Regions from separate parts of the Rhizobium sp. 10N414 genome, predicted to be linked through region 2. Evidence: predicted binding sites of a transcription regulator. Region 2 holds the regulator's gene; the other holds the start of a gene.
The links. The regulator PhoB, encoded in region 2, activates phosphate uptake and scavenging genes when phosphate is short. The targets are predictions, from matches to a motif close to TGTCATNNANCTGTCAT.
Positions count from the first base shown of each region.

Region 1: the regulator PhoB is predicted to act here: its motif matches at 3,896-3,912, upstream of AC1DE4_RS10385 (NAD-glutamate dehydrogenase).

Region 1 covers NZ_JBFTIN010000008.1:94,437-101,747, reverse strand. The annotation lists gene AC1DE4_RS10385 (NAD-glutamate dehydrogenase) at 1-3,709, opposite strand, end outside; gene pdxY (pyridoxal kinase PdxY) at 3,964-4,839, shown strand; gene AC1DE4_RS10375 (carbonic anhydrase) at 4,902-5,543, shown strand; gene AC1DE4_RS10370 (lytic murein transglycosylase) at 5,603-6,421, opposite strand; gene AC1DE4_RS10365 (aspartate-semialdehyde dehydrogenase) at 6,591-7,311, opposite strand, start outside.
Region 2 covers NZ_JBFTIN010000001.1:140,887-148,197, forward strand. The annotation lists gene argF (ornithine carbamoyltransferase) at 1-169, opposite strand, end outside; gene AC1DE4_RS00740 (aspartate aminotransferase family protein) at 212-1,408, opposite strand; gene AC1DE4_RS00745 (GcrA family cell cycle regulator) at 1,837-2,370, shown strand; gene phoB (phosphate regulon transcriptional regulator PhoB) at 2,464-3,147, opposite strand; gene phoU (phosphate signaling complex protein PhoU) at 3,184-3,897, opposite strand; gene pstB (phosphate ABC transporter ATP-binding protein PstB) at 3,941-4,756, opposite strand; gene pstA (phosphate ABC transporter permease PstA) at 4,771-6,093, opposite strand; gene pstC (phosphate ABC transporter permease subunit PstC) at 6,090-7,311, opposite strand, start outside.

The sequences.
Region 1 (7,311 bases), on a different contig from region 2:
CCTTGCGGTTCAATTGCTTGGCGCCTTCGAGCACCGTCATGAGCCGGGCAAGTTCCAGCCCGTTGGCTGTACCCTTACGCTCGGTCAGCGAAATCGCCAGAGACTGCAGATAGTTGTTCCGGAGCACAAGCTTGCCGACCTCGTCGGTCATGGACGACAGCAGCTGGTCGCGCTTCGCCCGTGTGAGACGGTTATCGTGCATTGCCGCGGCAAGAGCGATCTTGATGTTGACCTCGACGTCCGACGTGTTGACGCCGGCCGAATTGTCGATTGCGTCGGAATTGCAGCGCCCGCCTCTCAGGCCATAGGCGATACGTCCCTTCTGCGTGACGCCAAGATTCGCGCCCTCGCCGATCACCTTGGCGCGCACGTCTTCCGCCGCGACACGAATGGGGTCATTGGCGCGATCGCCGACCTCGGCGTCTGTTTCAGACGGCGCTTTGACGTAGGTGCCGATACCGCCGAACCACAGCAAATCGACGGGGCTCTTCAGAATGGCCGTTATGATTTCGAAAGGCGTCGCAACGGCCTTGTCTATACCGATTGCGGCTACCGCTTCCGGCGTCAGCGTCACGGACTTCGCCGATCGCGAAATGACCATGCCGCCTTTCGAAAGGACCCCCTTGTCGAAATCCTGCCAGCTCGATCGGGCCAGATTGAAAAGCCGCCGGCGCTCGGTAAGCGTCTTTTCCATATTCGGGTCGGGGTCGATGAAAATATCACGATGGTCGAAAGCGGCGACCAGCCGGATTTTTGGCGACAGCAACATGCCGTTGCCGAACACATCGCCGGACATGTCGCCGACGCCCGCAACGGTGAACGGCGTGGTCTGGATGTCGATGTCCATTTCGCGGAAGTGGCGCTTCACGGTTTCCCAAGCACCACGGGCGGTGATGCCCATCTTCTTGTGATCGTAGCCAGCCGAGCCACCCGAGGCGAAGGCATCGTCCAGCCAGAAGCCGGCCTCCTGGGCGAGCGCATTGGCGGTATCCGAGAATGTGGCCGTCCCCTTGTCGGCGGCCACGACAAAATAGGGATCGTCGCCGTCAAGCCTTACCGTGTCCTTCGGCGGCACGATATCGGCGCCACTGATGTTGTCGGTGATCGACAACAGCGTGCGGATATAGGTTTTGTAGGCTTCGCGGCCGGCGTTGAAGATCTCATCCCGGTTGCCCCCGATCGGGAGCTTCTTCGGATAGAAGCCGCCCTTTGCACCGACTGGCACGATAACGGCATTCTTGACCTGCTGTGCCTTCACGAGCCCGAGGACTTCGGTGCGATAGTCTTCCGCACGATCGGACCAACGCAAGCCACCACGCGCCACCTTGCCGAAGCGCAGGTGCACGCCCTCGACTTCGACGCCATAGACGAACATCTCGCGGAATGGTCGGGGTTCCGGCAACCCGTCGACCAGATTGGGATCAAGCTTGAAGGCCAGCATCGCTTTCGGGGAGCCGTCCGGATTGCGCTGGAAGTAGTTGGTTCTCAGGGTTGCGTCCACGACGTTGACGTAGCGCCGCAGGATCCGATCGTCATCGAGGCTCGGCACGTCGGAGAGTGCTGCTTCGATCTTTTCGTGCTGTTCGCTTGCCTTCTTCATCCGCGCCTTGTCGGTGATCTTGGGATCAAGCGTGTCGTGGAACAGCCGGAAGATCATCGCCGCGATTGCCGGGTATTTATCGAGCGTCGTTGCAATATAGTCGAGCGAATAAGGGATGCCGGCCTGGCGCAGATAGCGTGCGTAGGCGCGAAGAACGCTGGTTTCGCGTGCGGTCAGACCCGCCGATACGATCAGGCGGTTGAAGTTGTCATTGTCAATCAGCCCGCCGAACGCTGCAAGGAAGGCTTCTTCCAAGGTTGCTCCGTGGCGGTGAAGGTCGATCTCGATACCGCCTCGGGCCTCGAGCTCCATGTCGTGCAGCACGACCAGCTTTTCCGAGCCGCCTGGCAGGGTGACATCAATATCGAATGTTCCTTCGCTGATGACATTAAAGCCGAGGTTTTCAAGCAATGGCACGCGGCGGGACAAAGCGAGCTGGCCGCCGGAATGGAAAATCTTCAGGCACAGCAGTTCGATCCCATCCTTTTCCCGCGTGTAGAACGCAATACGGATGGGTTCGCCAGCCGCGCAGGCGGCGATGTCCTCGAGATCATAGTAGGTCTCTTCCGGCGGGAAGAGATCCTGGAAGGCATGGCTTACCTGCAGGCGCGGCGCCTTCGGTCCGGCAAGCGCCTCGAAGCGGTCATCCCAGCGCGCGGTGATCGCGCGGATGGCCTCCTCCAGCTTTCCCTGTGGCACGCGTGGGGTTTTGCCCCCGGACCGGCCGATGATGAAATGGACGCGCGCAACGCCGCCTTCAGGGAAGGCCGGGTAGTAGGCCGAGACACGGCCGTCATAGACGGTCTTCAGATAGGCTCCGATCTTCTCACGCACGATCGAATCGTATTCTTCGCGCGGCACATAGACGATCACGGAAACGAAACGATCGAAGTGATCGATGCGCGGCAGCGCCCGCACGCGCGGCCGATCGGCGAGATCATTGATCTGTTCGGCAAAGCTCGCCAGAAGCGTCGTATCGATCTGGAAGAGGTCGTCGCGCGGATAGGATTCCAGCGTGTTGTCCAACATGCGGCCGGAGTGGCTCATGGGGTCAAAGCCGAAATGTTCCTTCACTCGTTCGATCTTGGAGCGGAGCAACGGGATATCGCTGGCGAGCGACGTGTAGGCGGTCGAGGTGAAGAGACCGACGATGCGCAACTCGCCGGTCACATTCCCGTTGGCATCGAAGCGCTTGACACCGACATAGTCCATATAGGCGCGGCGATGGACAATCGACTTGACGTTGGCCTTGGTGACGATCAGGAAATCCGGACCATCGAGGAAAGCCAGAATTTCAGGCGTGGTCGTAACGGCGTCCTTGCCGGTGCGCAGAACGAGGACGTCGGGGTTCGAAAGAATACCGAGGCCGGTGCCCTTGTCGCGCTCAACCTTCGCGCTCGCGCCCTTGCCGGAATAGACATATTCGCGCATTCCGAGGAAGGTGAAGTTCGCGTCGCGCAGCCACGTCAGGAAGGCAAGCGCTTCATCCCGTTCCGCTTTCCGGCGGCTGGCATTGTAAGCGGAAAGTTCATCGATCACGGTTCCGAGCTTGTCCAGCATCGGCCTCCAGTCGGAAACCGTCACGCGCACCTGCTCGACCACCGTCTTTATCCGCTTGATGAGGTCTGCGGCCTGCGCGGTCGTTAAAGGGGCAAGGTGCAGCTGGATATGGCTGACGCGATTGGCTGGCTCGCTCGGGAGATCGGCGGAGTAAAGTTCCGGCGCTTTGCCGTCCTCCATCACCAGGATCGGGTGCACGGCCATGTAGAGGTCGCGATAGCTGCTGGTGACTTCGCCCATTACCGATTCATACAGGAACGGCATGTTGTGGTCGGTGACCGTGAGAACGGATACGGCAACGCCGTCGGGCTCCACATCGGCGATGGTCTCGATGGTGATCCGAGCTGAATTGCTGCCCCAGGCCGCGAGTTCCTTGGTGGAATGGATGGCCGAGAGTGCCAGCATCTCCGGTGTGTAGCGTTCCAGGTCGTCGCCGCTGGCACGGCCGAACAGGAACTCGGGATTGAGGTAGGCTTCCCCTGTTGCCGCCGCGATCTTGGTCGCGCTCTCCAGTTGTTTTTCGCGCTTCGGATTGTTTCGGCCAGCCATCGCAGATACTCCTCATCTCCTCGATTTGGCGCAAGTTAGCAGAAGATTTGACGAAAGAATCTCTAAAAGACGGCATCCCGAGGCAGCTTTCATGCGTTTTTAGCCGCCGGGACGCAAATTTTCGAAAGATTTTTGGTTCGCCGTGAGTATGTGGAAATTCTTGAGGGGCGACGTTGGCATGCCTGCATGAAGGGCAGTTGACAGTGAAGCCGCAAAAAGGGGATCAACACTCATTGGAAGCCGAGTCGAGCATCATGTCGGAAAATGCCGCAGGAACTGTCATCGTTATCTCCAGCCACGTTGTGCGCGGCTCCGTCGGAAATCGTGCAGCGGTCTTTGCACTAGAGACGCTTGGTCATCAGGTCTGGGCGCTGCCGACGATCGTGCTTCCGTGGCATCCCGGTCACGGTCGGTCGACGCGACTAACGTTCACCGAAAGCGATTTTGAGGCGGCCATCGACGATCTCATTCGCGCGCCCTGGATCGGCGAGGTGAAGGCGGTTCTTTCCGGCTATTTCGGCAATGCCGCGCAGGCGCGCTCGGTTGCCCGGCTCGTAACGGCTTTGCGAGAGCGCAAGCCGGACCTGCTCTATGTCTGCGATCCGGTCATGGGGGATCTGGGCGGTCTCTACGTACCACAGACAACGGCAGAGGCGATCAGAGATTATCTGATCCCACTGGCGTCGCTAGCGACGCCCAATCGATACGAACTGGCCTGGCTTGCAGGCGCCCCGCTGGAGGACAATACGGCGATTATGGACGCCGCCCTGTCGCTGGGGCCCTCCCGTATGCTGGTGACGTCAGCGGTGCCGATGATGGCCGGTGGCACGGGGAACCTCTATCTCTCGGGCCGTCACGCGCTGCTGGCGGAACACCGCCTTATCGACAAGCCGCCGAATGGTCTCGGAGATCTTCTTGCCGCGCTGTTTCTGTCGCGACTTCTTTCCGGCATGGAGGACGAGAAGGCGCTTCAGCTTGCAACGGCAAGCGTCTACGAGGTGCTTGCCCGCGCCGTGAAGCGGGGCAGCGATGAATTGACGCTGGCAAGCGACTCATCGAGCCTGGCATCGCCGATGGCGATGGTCCAGATGCGGCGCTTGATGCATCCGGCCCAAAGGCGCAAGGGCTAACGACGCTTCCTATCTTGCAGTGCGATATTGATCTTGCCGGGCGCAAGCTGTAATCGAAGATCATGCAGCGTTTTCCAAACACCCTTCTCGACGGTTACCGCAACTTTATGAACGGGCGTTACACGGACGCCCGCGATCGCTATAAAGCGCTGGCCGAGCACGGCCAAAACCCAAGTACGCTGGTGGTCGCCTGTTCGGATTCGCGCGCAGCCCCCGAGCTGATCTTCGATGCCGGTCCCGGCGAACTGTTCGTCATCCGCAACGTGGCCAATATGGTGCCGCCCTACGAGCCGGACGGCCATTTCCATGCCACCTCGGCTGCGCTGGAATTTGCGGTTCAGGCTCTGAAGGTTGCAGATATCGTTGTCATGGGTCACGGGCGCTGTGGGGGCATCAGGGCCGCTCTCGATCCAAGTGCAGAACCCCTGTCACCCGGTGACTTTATTGGACGCTGGATGTCGCTCGTGAAGCCTGCGGCAGAGCAGATCGGCGCCAACGATGTCATGACGCCTTCTGAGCGTCAGACCGCTCTCGAGCGCGTATCGATCCGCAACTCCATTGAGAATCTCAGGACCTTCCCGAACATCAAGGCATTGGAGGAGGAAGGCAAGATCGCGCTTCACGGTGCCTGGTTCGACATCTCGACCGGCGAACTCTGGGTGATGGATTCCGAAACTCGCGACTTCATTCGCCCGGACGTCTAAGTCCAAAACAAAAAAGCGCCGAACTCGGTTCGGCGCTTTTGGCTTACGCTAAGCTGTTCTCAATTTCCGTCGATCTGCTGGCCAATGTAGGCGATCGCCTGCTGGTAGACCGTCGCCGCGTTCCAGCCGGCGATGGCCGCGAAGTTGGGCTCGCCCGGCTGATAACCCGCACCGGCCTGCCAGCCATGGCCCTTCAGGAAGTTGGCAGTCGAGGCGAGCGCGTCAGCGCGAGAACCGACCATATCGACGCGGCCGTCGCCGTCGCCATCGGCGCCGAAGCGCACGACATTGCGCGGCAGGAACTGCGTCTGGCCGATTTCGCCATGCGCTGCGCCGCGCGCCTGGGTATTGAGATAACCCTCAGAGACCAGCTGCAGCGCTGCATAAAGCTGGTCGGTGAAATAGTCGGAGCGACGGCAGTCATACGCGAGCGTGGAGACGGCCGACAGCGTATGCTGGTTGCCCATGTAGCTGCCGAATCCGGTTTCCATGCCCCAAATCGCGATCAACGGGCCGGCAGGAACACCGAAGCGACGCTCGATCGATGCAAAAAGGGCTGCATTGGAGCGCTTCATGCTCTTGCCGCGTGAGATGATCGCGGCACCACCGCGCTTCTGCATGAATGCATCAAAGGAAAGCTTGAAGCTCTTCTGGCCACGGTCGGCGGCAATGGTCGGCCTGTTGTAGGAGACGTTTGCGAAGGCGCGATCCAGAACCGAGGGGCTGACACCGTTTGCAACGGCTTCTTGCTTGAACTCGTCCACCCAAGCGTTGAAGCCGGCGCCGTTGTTGCCGCACTGGGCGGCCGAGGCGGCTGCAGGAACTGCGTGGAGCATGCAGGCGGCGGCAGCTGCCAGCAAAAATTTCGTCATGCGCATGGAGATATCCCGATCTGACTGGCCTTCAAACCGGGCCAGCGGCCCGCTTTCGGCAATATTGTCACCGTCTTTGATTTGGCAAGCGCGGGAAGCCGAAACGACAAACCCGCGCCAAGAAAAGCCCTTACCTTATTTAGCCGGGCTTAACAAACCATAGTTAACAATTGGTTCAAGCTGCCTGCTTGCGCGGCTTCACAAGTCCGCGATTGACAAGCAACTCGGCGATCTGGATCGCGTTCAGAGCGGCACCCTTGCGGAGGTTGTCGGAAACCACCCACATATTCAGACCGTTCTCGACCGTCGCGTCCTCGCGGATGCGCGAGATATAGGTCGCGTCTTCGCCAGCCGATTCGTAAGGCGTGATGTAACCACCGTTCTCGTGCTTGTCGATGACGAGGCAGCCGGGAGCTTCGCGCAGAATGTCGCGTGCCTGATCGGCCGTGATCTCGCTTTCGAATTCGATGTTGACCGATTCAGAGTGGCCGATGAAGACTGGAACGCGAACTGCCGTGCAGGTCACCTTGATCTTCGGGTCGAGCATCTTCTTGGTCTCGGCGAGAACCTTCCACTCTTCCTTCGTGTAGCCGTCTTCCATGAAGACGTCGATGTGCGGGATGACGTTGAAGGCAATACGCTTCGTGAACTTCTTGTTCTCGATCGGATCCGCGACGAAGACGGCGCGCGTCTGGTTGAATAGCTCGTCCATACCGTCCTTGCCAGCGCCGGAAACGGACTGGTAGGTCGAAACGACGACGCGCTTGATCTTGGCGAAGTCGTGCAGCGGCTTGAGAGCGACGACAAGCTGCGCAGTCGAGCAGTTGGGGTTTGCGATAATGTTTCGCTTGCTGAACTGGGTAACAGCGTCCGGGTTCACTTCCGGAACGATCAGC
Region 2 (7,311 bases):
TGCGCGTCGAGGGCTTTTCGAAGATCATCGCCAGCATCTTGCCTGATAGCGGCTTGTCGCCCTGCCCGGCCTTGAAGGCCTGCTTGCGCGAGATTGCGTCATCCATGATGAGCCGTAGGTCGGATGCCGCGACGGCGGAGAGATCGAGGAAGTGTTTGGGGGAAGCCATTATCGTTACCTATCACGCCCGCCTTCCGACAGGCACTACTCATTAAGCCGTCTTCTTGACCTTCGCAGCGCGCACGCTTTCGGCGGCGCGTTCGAGGCGGGCAAGGCCCTCGCGGGCTTCGTCAGCAGTGACGACCAGAGGCGGCAGAAGACGAATGACATTGTCGCCAGCGGGTACGCCGAGCAGATGGGCGTCACGGATCGCCTGCAGCAGTTCGGAGGACGGCACGGCGGCCTTGACGCCGAGCAGCAGCCCCTCGCCCTTGATATCCTCGATGATATCAGGATAGCGATCCTTGAGCGAGGCCAGCCCTTGGCGGAATACCAGCGAGACGTCACGCACCTGCTGCAGGAAGCCCTCCGCGAGGATCACGTCGAGCACGGCACTGCCAACTGCCATGGCGAGCGGATTGCCGCCATAAGTGGAGCCATGCGTGCCGGCCTTCATGCCGGAAGCGGCCTCTGCCGTGGCAAGGCAGGCTCCGAGCGGGAAGCCGCCGCCGATGCCCTTGGCAACCGCCATGATATCGGGGGTAGCGCCTGACCACTCATGCGCAAAGAGCTTGCCCGTGCGGCCCATGCCGGTCTGCACTTCATCGAAAATCAGCAGCAGACCATGCTCGTCGCAGATCGCGCGAAGTGCCTTCAGGAACTCGTTCGTCGCCGGGCGGACGCCGCCTTCCCCCTGAATAGGTTCGATGAGGATCGCGGCCGTTTCATTTGTGATGGCGCTGCGGACTGCATCGAGATCACCGAACGGCACCTGATCGAAGCCAGGCGCCTTGGGACCGAAGCCTTCGAGGTATTTCTCCTGGCCACCGGCGGCAATCGTCGCCAGCGTACGGCCATGGAAGGCGCCTTCAAAGGTGATAATATGGAACCGCTCGGGATGGCCCTTGGAAAACTGATAGCGGCGCGCGGTCTTGATCGCGCATTCCAAGGCTTCCGCGCCGGAGTTCGTGAAGAACACCTTATCGGCGAAGGTCGCATCGGTCAGCCGCTTTGCCAGTGTTTCCTGACCCGGGATCTCATAGATGTTGGACAGATGCCAGACCTTGTCGGCCTGCTCCTTCAGCGCGCCAACCACATGCGGATGGCTGTGGCCAACGGAGGTGACGGCAACGCCCGCGCCGAAATCAAGATATCGCTCGCCCGTTTCGCTGATCAGCCACACGCCTTCTCCTCGCTCGAACCGCAGCGGGGCACGAGAGTAGGTGTCGTAAAGCGCGGCTTCAGCCATGGCGCGATCTCCTATCAGCAATCATCAGCAGCCGGACTCCGGCTAAGGAAAGCAGGTCCGGAAAATTAAAAATGCCGCCTTTCGGCGGCGAGCAGCACTATTTACTTTTCGCACTGCAATGTCAACAAAACTGAGGTTTCGCTGCATGCGTCAAGCAGCCATCCCGAGGCGCTCGACCTATCAACAACTATGTTGCATAAATGACTCTCACGCCCAGCAAGTTGGGGAAAACTTGAAAATCGATTCCCCGAGATTCAACCGACTCTTGTCACGGAGTCGGCCTCACACTAGGTTAAAACTCAATTACTAGGCTGCATGCGGCGGAACTAGTCACCAAAATTTGAGTAAGCGTTTCTTGCCTCGGATACGTCCGTGGCAACGGTGAAGGATTCTGCCTACACCAACGCTAATAAGGCGGAGACAGGGGCATGAACTGGACAGACGAGCGCGTTGAAAAACTGAAGAAGCTGTGGTCCGAAGGCCTGAGCGCCAGCCAGATCGCAGCACAACTTGGCGGTGTAAGTCGTAACGCCGTCATTGGTAAAGTCCATCGTTTGAGTCTGCCCGGCCGTGCCAAGGCCGGCGGTTCGACGACCACCGTCAGAACCCCCAAGCGCACGACTTCGGCGCCCCGCGCCACGAACTACGCCTCGCGGATCACCACACGCACCGTTACCCGCCAACAGGGCGCGACGATGCTCAAGGAAGAGATCGAAATCGATACGGTGGAGGAAGTCCGCTTCCGTCCGGCCGCAAATGTAATCGTTCCGATTTCTCGCCGCCTTGGCCTCACCGAGCTCACCGAGCGCACCTGCAAGTGGCCGGTCGGCGATCCGCTCAATGACGACTTCCACTTCTGCGGTTGCGAGTCCCCGGACTCTTCCCCGTATTGCACGTATCATCAGCGCATGGCCTACCAGCCGGTCAACGAGCGCCGCAAGGCCGCTAACCGGGTCGCCTGACCCGGAAGCCGGATAAGGAATAAAGAAAACGGGCCCTCGCGGGCCCGTTTTTCGTTGTAAGGGAAAGACCTCTCAGGCTCTCGCCTGAAAGGATCAGGCTTCCATCGAATAGCCGGCACCGCGCACGGTGCGGATGACGTCCTGCATGTTGGGCAAGTTCAAAGCCTTGCGCAGGCGGCCGACATGGACGTCAACAGTACGCTCGTCGACATAGATGTCGTGACCCCAGACGCCGTCGAGCAACTGCGAGCGCGAGAAGACGCGGCCGGGCGATGCCATCAAGAACTCGAGAAGGCGGAATTCGGTCGGGCCGAGGCGGACTTCGCGGCTCTTGCGGTGAACGCGGTGCGTCTCGCGATCCAGCTCGATATCGCCGCACTTCAGCAGCGTCGAGAGCACCTCGGGCTTGGCACGACGCAGCATCGCCTTGACGCGAGCGACAAGCTCCGGCGTCGAGAACGGCTTGACGACGTAATCGTCAGCACCGGTCGAGAGGCCGCGAACCCGTTCGCTTTCCTCGCCACGGGCGGTCAGCATGATGATCGGCAGGCGCTCGGTTTCCGGCCGCATGCGCAGGCGGCGGCAGAGCTCGATGCCAGACACGCCCGGCAACATCCAATCGAGGATGAGAAGGTCCGGCGTGCGTTCCTGAAGCCGGATCTCGGCCTCGTCGCCGCGCAGGATGGTATCGACCTCAAAGCCTTCGGCCTCAAGGTTATAGCGGAGAAGCACGCTCAGCGCTTCTTCGTCTTCAACGACAGCTACTTTAGGGATCATTCGTTTCGGTCTCCTGGGGGCGCGGTCGCGGAATGACTATTCAGTGACTGCGCCGACGGTGTTGGCGGTATCGTCCTTCGGACGTTCGCCTTCCGGCTGGGCACCGGTGGCCATGTAGTAGATCGTTTCGGCAATGTTGGTGGCGTGGTCGCCGATGCGCTCGATGTTCTTGGCGCAGAACAGAAGATGCGTGCAGCTGGTGATGTTGCGCGGATCTTCCATCATGTAGGTGAGCATTTCACGGAACAGCGAGGTGTACATCGCGTCGATTTCCTCGTCGCGCTCACGGACCGATTTTGCTTTGTCGGCAGCACGGCTCGTGTAGACGTCGAGGACTTCCTTGAGTTGGACGAGGGCGAGCTCGGACAGGTGCTCGAGGCCGCGGGCGAGCTTGCGCGGCACGCCGGCGCTCTGTACGGCAATGACGCGCTTGGCAGTGTTCTTGCCCAGGTCGCCGACGCGCTCCAGGTCTGCCGCGATGCGGATGGAGCCCATGATCTCGCGAAGATCGGCCGCCATGGGCTGGCGGCGGGCGATCGTGACGATCGCCTTGTCGCCGATCTCGCGCTCCGCGTGGTCGAGGATCACATCGTCCGAGATGACCTTCTGGGCAAGAGCCGTATCGCCGTTTACGAGCGCGCGTACGGCATCCGAGACCATCTGCTCGGCCAAGCCGCCCATTTCCGAGATACGGCGGGACAGGAACTTCAAATCATCGTCGTAGGCAGAAAAGATATGTGTCGATGCCATAGGGCTCATCCTTGAATATCGTAAGTGCTACCGAGACGGCCGATCAACCGAAGCGGCCCATGATGTAGTCCTGGGTGCGCGGATCGTCCGGGTTGGTGAACATCTTGTCGGTGTCATTCTCCTCGACGAGGTTGCCAAGGTGGAACATGGCTGTGCGCTGCGAAACACGGGCGGCCTGCTGCATCGAGTGCGTCACGATGACAATCGTGTAGTTCTCGCGGAGCTCGTGGATGAGCTCCTCGACCTTGGCCGTTGCAATCGGATCGAGTGCCGAGCATGGCTCGTCCATCAGGATGACTTCGGGGCTGACGGCGACGGCGCGGGCGATGCAGAGGCGCTGCTGCTGACCACCGGAAAGACCGGTGCCAGCTTCGTGAACGCGATCCTTCACCTCATTCCAGAGGCCGGCGCGCTGCAGGCTGTGTTCGACGATCTGGTCCATGTCGGCCTTCGACTTGGCGAGCCCATGGATACGCGGACCGTAGGCGACGTTTTCGTAGATCGTCTTCGGGAACGGGTTGGGCTTCTGGAACACCATGCCTACACGCGCGCGAAGCTCCACAACGTCGATATCCGGATCGTAGATATCTTCGCCATCGAGCGTGATCTTGCCAGTGACGCGGCAACCGTCGATCGTGTCGTTCATGCGGTTCAGGCTGCGCAGGAAGGTGGACTTGCCGCAACCGGATGGGCCAATCAGGGCGGTCACCGTGTTTTCACGGATGTTCAGCTTCACGTCGAACAGCGCGCGCTTCTCGCCGTAGTAAACGGAGACGTCCTGGCCGATCATCTTGTAGGGAATGGTGTTCATCTTCTGATCAACCGCTTTCTCAACTGCTGCTTCCGTCAACATGTTCATAATGTTTACTCCGTTTACCAGCGGCGCTCAAAGCGACGACGCAAGAGGATGGCTCCGAGGTTCATGAGGATCAGGAATAGGAGCAGGACGATAATGGCGCCGGAGGTCCGCTCGACGAAGGCGCGCTCGGCTTCATTGGCCCACATGTAGACCTGCACCGGCAGGGCCGTCGAAGGCTCCATGGGCGTCGCCGGAGCATTCGCGACGAAAGCGACCATGCCGATCAAAAGCAGCGGCGCCGTCTCCCCGAGCGCGTGCGCCAGACCGATAATCGTGCCGGTCAGGATGCCGGGCATCGCAAGCGGCAGGACGTGGTGGAAGACCATCTGCATCTTGGAGGCGCCGAGGCCGAGCGCGGCCGAGCGGATCGATGGCGGGACGGCGCGAAGCGCTGCGCGGGTCGCGATGATGATCGTGGGCAAGGTCATCAGGGTCAGTACCAGACCACCAACCAGCGACGCTGAACGCGGCAAGCCGGCGAAGTTGATGAAAACAGCAAGACCGAGCAGACCGTAGACGATGGAGGGAACCGCCGCGAGGTTGTTGATGTTGACCTCGATCAGGTCCGTCAGCTTGTTCTTCGGTGCAAATTCCTCGAGGTAAATCGAAGCGGCAACGCCGATCGGCAGGGAAAGGACGAGCACGATCAACATCAGATAAAGCGAGCCAACCAGGGCGACACCAAGACCGGCGGCCTCGGGACGGCTGGAGTTGCCGTTGACGAAGAGCCCGGTGTTGAATTTCTTGTGCAGCGCACCGGTTTCCGCCAGCTGGTTCATCCAGCCAACCTGCCTGTCGTTCACCTTGCGGTTCTTCTCGTCGACCTTGAGGTCAATCTGACCCTTGTTGGCGGAGTCAACGTTGGCGTCTGCAAGCAGGGTGATGTTGACTGTCCTGCCGATGAGCGACGGATCGGCAACGACCATGTCGCGCAGCTGGATCGGCGCGCCCTTGGAGATCATAGCGGTCGCGTCACGCACCTCGGGACGGCTCGATGCATTGAGGTTCAGCGTCTTGACCATCGCGTCGCGGATGAGAACCGAATAATTGGCCGCGATCAGCACGGACGGATCCGTTGCGCGCTTGTTGTTCGGGTCGATGGTTTTCTCGCTGAACTCGATCGGCAGCGTGATCGCCGTCTGCAGGAAGGCCGTGTAGCCCTTGCTGACGACGCTCGTCAGCAAAACCGCCAGGAAGATCAAGCCAAAGGAGATCGCAGCGATGCCATAGATGCGGAACCGGCGCTCGGCGGCATAGCGGCGCTTGAGGCCGATGTCGCGACGTTCAGGCGCCTTCGAAACGACAACGCCCTGACCCGGAGAAACAATATCCGTCATTCGTACTGCTCCCGGTATTTGCGCACGATATAGAGCGCGTAGATGTTGAGGCAAAGCGTGATGAAGAACAGCGTGATACCAAGCGCGAAGGCAACCAGCGTCTGCGGCGAGGTGAACTCCAGATCACCAGTGAGCTGATTGACTATCTTGACAGTGACTGTCGTCATTGGCTCGAACGGGTTGACCTGGATGCGCGCTGCGACACCCGCCGCCAGCACTACGATCATGGTTTCGCCGATGGCGCGCGATGCAGTCATCAGAAGCGCGCCGACGATGCCGGGCAGCGCCGCGGGAAGCACCACCTTCTTGATTGTCTCCGAACGCGTCGCACCGAGACCGAGCGAACCATCGCGGAGCGCACGCGGCACAGCGGTGATGATATCGTCGGAGAGCGACGAAACGTATGGGATCAGCATGATGCCCATGACGATACCCGCTGTCAGAACGCTCTGCGCCTGAATAAAGTTCGCATAATTGCCGGTAAGGAGGCCGTTTACCTGCGAAGACAGGTCGCGGAGGAAGGGGCCGACCGTGACGAGGGCGAAAAAGCCGTAAACAATCGTCGGAATACCAGCGAGCACTTCGAGCAGCGGCTTTGCGATCGATCGCACCGCGGGGGCCGCGTATTCCGCCATGTAGATCGCCGCGAACAGGCCGACAGGCACCGCCACCAGCATCGCAACGAAGCCGATGTAAAGCGTGCCTAGCAGCAGCGGTATCAGGCCGAATTGCCCGAAGGACGAGCCGCCGGCACCAGCAAAGCGCGGATCCCAGACCGTACCGAAGAAGAAGTCTGCAGCAGGAACGACCGCGAAGAAATGCGCGGCTTCCGTCAGCATTGACAGAACGATACCGATCGTCGTCAGGATGGCGATCGAGGACGCCAGGAGCAGGCCCCAAAGCATGACACGTTCGACGCGGTTGCGTGCACGGAATCGCGGAGCGACTTCACGAAGCGCATAGAATGCGCCGGCAACGGCAAGGATGAGGACGACCGCCGTCATGACGAGGCGGCTGGAAGCCGATTCTTCGTTCAGCTTTTGCGCTGCGTCGATCATGTATGGCTGCGGCTGGCCGGCCAGCGGAACGCCCTTTGCAGCAAGCTTTGCCTGGAGGCCAGCCGGATCGCTGGCAGCACCGCTGATCTCCTCCGGGGTGAGGAGCGGCAAGCCGCGCGCAATCGCGCTGACCATCCCGTAATTCAGGTTCTGCTGCGCG